Stieleria varia: one gene and its partner. The protein of the gene in region 2 interacts with the protein of the main gene of each other region in a pairwise test. Links are inferred from orthologs where the notes say so. Each region holds a gene or a part of one and is shown on either strand. Other genes may lie near its edges.

Region 1 (3,252 bases), 1.9 Mb from region 2 along the record:
TCCAGATGCGAAGTGAGTTCCCGCTCAGCCTGGTCGCTCAGTTCTCCACGCACAAACGACGAAAGTCGATTCGGATCACAAACTTGCTGATTCATGCTTCTGATGCCTCCAGTTCGGCAATCACGTCACGCAGTCGCTGCATGATTCGGCAGCGAGCCGTGTAGATGGTTCCAAGAGATTTTCCGAGTTGATCTGCCGCCGCCCGATTGCTTTGCCCGTCGATGACGGTCAGCTCGAACGCACGCCAAGTGTCGGGCTGGACATCACTGCGAACGATCTTCGCGGCTTGCTGGTAAAGCTGGCGACGATATTCCCAATCGATCAGCGATTCCGTCTCCGGATCAGTCTGCTGAAACTGAGCCAACAATTGCTGAACCGACGACCCACCCGCTGCCGGGTCTTTTGGGCCACGAGACAACGCATTGACGATCGCATTGCGAGTGACTCTGGCCAGCCAATGACGAAATCGCGTGGCCCCGTCCCGCTTCTCCCAATCACCAATTGCCGAAGCCACCGCCAACAGGACCTGCTGTGCAAGATCCTGAGCATCAGCGTCCTGTAACCCGCGAGCGACGGCGGTGCGAAAGATCACCGGTCGATAAATCGAGACAAACTGCTCCCACGCCGCCCGGTCTTCCGGGTTCTTGACCTGAACAATCAGGCTTTCGCGTGTTTCTGGGAACTGTGTCATACGGTGCGATCGGCTGCTGTGGCAAAGCGAACATTCTACCCGACAGCAGTTAAACACATGATTTCGCCATCCTTACACGAAAATGGCAAAGAAGTTTTCGCATCGTCGATCGACTGACTGAGTCCGGCTCGACGGTACAGCGTATTTTGTCATACACAGCATGACCTACGGTTCGTTCGTTTTCGACTTGGAAAGTCGAACGACAATCGTCGCTCCTCATTCAAGCCGGTTTGATGCGGCGGTAGGCATCGCAGAGTAAGCGAACGGCTTGTGTGATCTCCTCGTCGGTGGTGAACTTTCCGATCCCGAATCGAACGCTTCTGCGTGCCTCGGATTCCGTCAATCCGATCCCCGTCAACACGTGGCTTGGGTTCGCATCCACACTGCTGCACGCCGAGCCGCTGCTGAAACACACATCGGGCGCCGCAGCCATCCACGACTCGCCTTCCACATCCGGTAATCGCACATTCAAGTTCCCAGCCAAACGCTGCGGGGATTCCAGTGAGATGCCGTTGAGTACAAGCCCTTCAATACACTCCAACAACTTGCCACAAAAAACTTTGCGAAGCTGTCTGATTCGAGCGTCGGACTCGCTCATCTCCGACACAGCAATTTCCAAAGCAGTTGTCAACGCGACGATGGATGCCGGAGCAAGCGTTCCGCTACGCAGATTGCGTTGCTGACCACCACCCACGATCTGCGGACGCAAACGGACACGCCGATTCCCGTTTCCCACGACGAGAATTCCAATTCCCTTTGGCCCATAGAACTTGTGCGCCGAAGCGCTGAGCAAATCGACATCGACGGACTTCATGTCCACGGGCAAACGACCAACGGCTTGCGTGGCATCGCTGTGCAACAGGGCACCTGCTTGATGACACAAATGAGCGATCTGTTGCATCGGGCTGATCGTTCCGATCTCATTATTGGCCCACATCACCGAAACCAGCGCCGTGTCCTCATCGATTGCTCCAGCCAACGCATCCAGGTCCACACATCCGGCCAGCTCGTGATCCTGTGGATAGGCTGGTACGCGTGTGACACGCCATCCGTTTTGCTCGATCTCGGCAACCACATCCAGTACGGCGTGATGTTCTGTGAAGCAGGTGATCAGGTGACGACGTTTTTGCCGCGGGTGACCACAGATTCCACGGATCGCCAGGTTGTTGCTCTCAGTCGCACCACTGGTCCACAGGATGGATTCAGCCGGGCACCCAAGATGCCTCGCCACACATGCTGCCGAACGCGCGACCACGTCCGCCGCAACACGCCCCGCCGAATGCGACGTGCTGTGTGGGTTCCCGAACGACTGCGTCAACCAAGGCAGCATCGCGTCAACGACCCGTTGATCGCAAGGCGTCGTGGCATGGTGGTCCAGATAGATCATTTCACGAGTACAACGCGGCAACGGCCAGTTGGCTCCATGTCTCCAAACTCTCCGACTGGGATTTCAGTTCATCGACGGCGACGAAGCCACCTTCGGCCAAATCGGCTTCGTTGCTGGCCACGTGCGGAGCCGTCAAGACGAATCGATGCACCACACCCAAGTGAACTTTGCCGACATCGTTGGACGGATCGTAGATCAATCCTTCGACCGTGTGGGTGTACTCCGCATCCAACTGGATTTCTTCGGCCAGTTCGCGTTGCATTCCGGTTTCGTACGTGTCGCCTTCTCCTTCGGCGTCTTCGGCGCTGATGTGCCCGCCAATCCCGACACTTCGCTTCGCGTGCAACCGCTTCTCACCTGAACCGCCACCACGTGTGTACGCAAAGAGATTCAATCTTCCTTGCTCATCGGTCCACTCCAACAACACGTAGGGAATCAACTGCTTGAAGGTCGGGTCCGTTTCCATCTTGCTGCGTGGCTGGAACGACAATTGGTCAGATTTCAGTATCGGGCCGAGATACTTAGCCGTATCGGCCTCGAATCCTTCGAAATACCCGATCTCGTTCACCACCGATTCTGGCACGACCAACACGTGTTCTTCGTCTTTACTCACTTCGATTTCCCTGGGATTCAACGGGGGCATTTATCGCGTCGCCAATCTCAGGCAGACAACGTACTGATCGCCACGAAGCAACAGTCTATCACCGATGACAATCGGTGCCGACCAGCAGGGGTAGCTTAGCGCGGGACGAATCTTGGCGTCCTTGTCGTCGCTTTGTTGCGCCGGTTCTGCCATGTCCCAAGCCGCGATCACGTCCAGCCCCTTCGGGTTCGGCTTGATCACTTGCAATTGTCCGCCCTCGTCCCAAACCAACAAATGGTCGTTCACTTGTGCAACCGACGATCGCGTCCGACGATTGTCAACCCACATGACTTCTCCGGTCGACCACTTTACGCATCGAAAATCGCTGTCGGGTCCATTGCGTCCGCTGCACCCGTACAGATACCCATCGATCAGTGCAGGTGTTGACCAATGACATCGCATCGATTGCAAACGGCGATTACGTTGCGGATCCTGCCAGACGACTTCGACGCCTGTCGGTTTCGCAGACAGCAAAACGCTGCCGATCTCGTAGCACTCACTGATGAAGACTTGAGCTCCATCGACGACGGG
Region 2 (3,098 bases):
TTATCCGGGGCACCATCGGCGACGAACAGTTCGTCCATCAACGTTCGTGTCCACTGTGTCGAAAACAGGTCCAAGATGTGCGTGCGTTGATACTGCTCGCGTTTCCATTGGATCGTTTGATGCAGCAGCTGGGTGTCTCGGCAGTCAAAGACGAAGCTCACCGGTCCGATTTCTCGCTCCATCTTTCGTGTCTTTTGTCCTTGGCGTCCGATCGTCTTGTGTGCTTTCCCAAGCCGCTTCAGATAAGCCGCTGAGTCGTCGCCGACATCGGCGCGGAAGGATTGAATGAGTCCGTGGCTGTGAGGTGCCAACGTCTCTGCTTCGGCCCCAACCATGGCGTGAAAGTCGAACGCTTTGACGTCGAGCTGTTCCAACAGCCACAGCCAATCGATCTGCACATCAGGCGGACAGATGATGTTGTGAGCGTCGTTGAGGAATCGCCCCACCGGAACGGCGGAACCTCGGAAGCGGTGAAACGGCAGGAAGCCGATAGGCTGAGACCCGTCGGCTTGCGATTCGTCGAAAAGGATTGCGACTTGGACATCACCCCTGGAACGGTGAACGGCCGCAGAAAACTCTGGCGAGAAAAACGGCGTTGAGAACTCTGGACGCATCGCGCGGATCATCCGCCAACGATCGAGTTCCGCTTCACTCAGTCGGTCCATCGCCGTGACTTGGACGGTCAATGTCGGCGAGCCCAACGTCTGGAGTTTAGATGTTGGCGAGCTTGATGTGGCGTCAACACTTGCTACCTGTGCTGTTTTCGCAGTGTCATCGTGGTCGTGCACCTGACCATCGTCGGCGGGTTTGTCAGTAGAACTCAACCCATGCAGAGCCCCCACTCCGGCAACCTCAGTGGCCGAAGAGGCAAAGTCGTCGCGATTGGGCTCGATCAAACTGGACAAAGGAACGCTGGACGTAATGTTCATTGGCGATTGACAACCGCCAAGGATACTCCGATTTGAGCCTGTTTATCCATCACCCCTGCCATTTGAGGCGACTTTCACTGCTGAAAAACCGTTTTTGCCGGTTCGCTCCATTATTTTGGTCGCGTGGGGGGACGACCGGTTTTGGAGCCGCCCGAAATCGACACGGATGGGCCTTTTCGGCGGCCTTTCTTACCTTCCGACAGAGTCAGCGAAAGACCGCTCGCCGATTTTTGACACCTTGCGTAGACTTTATTACCTGGTCACGCTGCACTTTGGTGTCAAAGTGTACGCGCGACCGAATCGTTTTAAGCTCAGTTTGGACCCCCGAGGCGGGAAATCTCAGCGTCGGCAGCGTTTCATCGTGACGTTTCACAGGATCGGACTTTCTAGAAAATGCCCAGCGAACAAGACATTTACGAAGAACACGTGCTGGATCACTACGAAGATCCCTATCACCGTGGACCGCTGGAATCGGCGACACACGCCGACGAAGGCAAAAACCCGCTGTGTGGCGATGTCGTTCAAGTGAGCTTGCGTTTGAGCGATGACGGGCGGATCGAGGAAGCATGGTTTGAGGGTGAGGGTTGCGTGATCAGTCAAGCCTCCGCGTCGATGCTGATCGAAAAGGTGGAAGGCAAGACGCTGGATGAAGTCAAAGCGTTTTCGGCGGACGAGATGCTGGAGCTGTTTGGCCCAAAACTGACACCGAACCGCCAGAAGTGCTGTCTGCTCTCATGGAGAGTCCTGCAAAGCGCCATTCACGCACCGGTCGACGCCGGTGACTCCGAGGACGACTCAGATGGACCGCATTTCGGCGGCCCCAGTTTGAGCGAAGAAAGCTGAATTTGATGTTGCCCCATCCCGAACGATTCCAAATCGATTTTCCCATCCTGAGTCGCGTCACCAACAGCGGCGCGGCACTGGCCTTCTTGGACAACGCCGCCAGCACACAACGCCCCGATGCGGTGTTGCAAGCGATGGATCGTTGTTACAGAGAATACTACGCCAACGTGCATCGGGGGATTCACACGCTGAGCGAAGCGTCGACGGAGGCGTATGAACAGGCGCGAGAGGAAACACGACGCTTTCTCAATGCCCGATCGCGATGCGAAATCGTTTTCACAGCCGGAGCCACTGCGGCGATCAATGCGGTCGCGCGTTGCTGGGGCGATCAGAACATCGGTCCCGACGATGTGATCTTACTGACCATCGCTGAGCATCACGCAAACATCGTACCCTGGCATCAGTTGGCAAGCCGTGTCGGATGCCGAATCGAGTTCGTGCCGTTGGAAGATGACTTTACGATCGATACCCAACGCGTATCGCAGATGCTCGCTGAACTGCGTCCAAAACTCTTTGCGTTCACGGCAACGAGTAACGTGCTGGGAACCGATTTTCCTGTCCAGCAGTGGGGCGAATTGGCTCGAGCGGTCGGTGCGGTGACGTTGGTGGATGCGGCTCAAGCCGTTCCCCATCGAAAAATCGATGTCCAGCAATGGAATAGTGATTTCGTTGTGTTCAGCGGTCACAAAGTTTGCGGACCGACTGGAATTGGCGTGCTGTATGGGAAAGAAACATTGTTGGATGAGATGCCGCCGTTTTTGGGCGGTGGGGCGATGATCGATACGGTAACCACGTCCGGGTTCACGACCGCGTCATTGCCCGATAAATTCGAAGCCGGTACGCCGCCGATCGTGGAAGCCATCGGGCTGGCCGAAGCGATCCGTTACGTCTCGGCGATCGGGATGGACAACATTCACGAGCATGAACGCCAATTGACGGTGCAAGCCGATGAGGGACTGCGAGCGATTGACGGCGTCTCAATCGTCGGCCCAAGGCCGGATCAAAAAAGCGGTATCGTCAGTTTCACGGTCGAGGGCGTGCACGCGCATGACGTCGCGCAATGGTTGGACACACGTGGGATCGCGGTTCGAGCCGGGCACCACTGCACGATGCCCTTGCACGCTTCTCTAGGAATCAGCGCAACGGCGCGAGCCAGTTTCTATTTCTACAACCGTGCCGATGAAGTCGACCGTTTGATCGCTGCCGTACACGAAGTGCGAGAAAAATTCGCATCACGTGGCCGACGTCGCAGAAAGCCAGCAAGCCCGTTGAGCTAGCCCGCTGAGTTAGAGACGTACGTCAGCCTTTCCAGGCTGACATTGGGGG

What was found.
Region 1: the proteins of sufU (region 2) and Pla52nx_RS21015 interact in binary tests that used the Escherichia coli proteins (3 or more experiments, as listed by UniProt). The link is inferred for Stieleria varia from one-to-one orthologs.

The regions. Positions count from the first base shown.
Region 1 is NZ_CP151726.1:6,196,755-6,200,006, forward strand. Bases 6-2,933 are described here. They hold Pla52nx_RS21015 (cysteine desulfurase family protein), read right to left. Parts: upstream 2,100-2,933; coding sequence 912-2,099; downstream 6-911. Other genes in these bases: Pla52nx_RS21005 (protein kinase domain-containing protein), read right to left, coding at 6-95; Pla52nx_RS21010 (RNA polymerase sigma factor), read right to left, coding at 92-691; Pla52nx_RS21020 (NUDIX domain-containing protein), read right to left, coding at 2,080-2,691; Pla52nx_RS21025 (PQQ-binding-like beta-propeller repeat protein), read right to left, coding at 2,722-2,933. In the rest of the region: more of Pla52nx_RS21005, read right to left, coding at 1-5; more of Pla52nx_RS21025, read right to left, coding at 2,934-3,252. UniProt on the Escherichia coli protein: Master enzyme that delivers sulfur to a number of partners involved in Fe-S cluster assembly, tRNA modification or cofactor biosynthesis. Catalyzes the removal of elemental sulfur from cysteine to produce alanine.
Region 2 is NZ_CP151726.1:4,268,807-4,271,904, forward strand. What follows is about bases 274-3,047. They hold sufU (Fe-S cluster assembly sulfur transfer protein SufU), read left to right. Parts: upstream 274-1,322; coding sequence 1,323-1,772; downstream 1,773-3,047. Other genes in these bases: Pla52nx_RS14350 (GNAT family N-acetyltransferase), read right to left, coding at 274-929; Pla52nx_RS14360 (SufS family cysteine desulfurase), read left to right, coding at 1,778-3,047. In the rest of the region: more of Pla52nx_RS14350, read right to left, coding at 1-273; more of Pla52nx_RS14360, read left to right, coding at 3,048-3,049. UniProt on the Escherichia coli protein: A scaffold on which IscS assembles Fe-S clusters. Exists as 2 interconverting forms, a structured (S) and disordered (D) form. The D-state is the preferred substrate for IscS.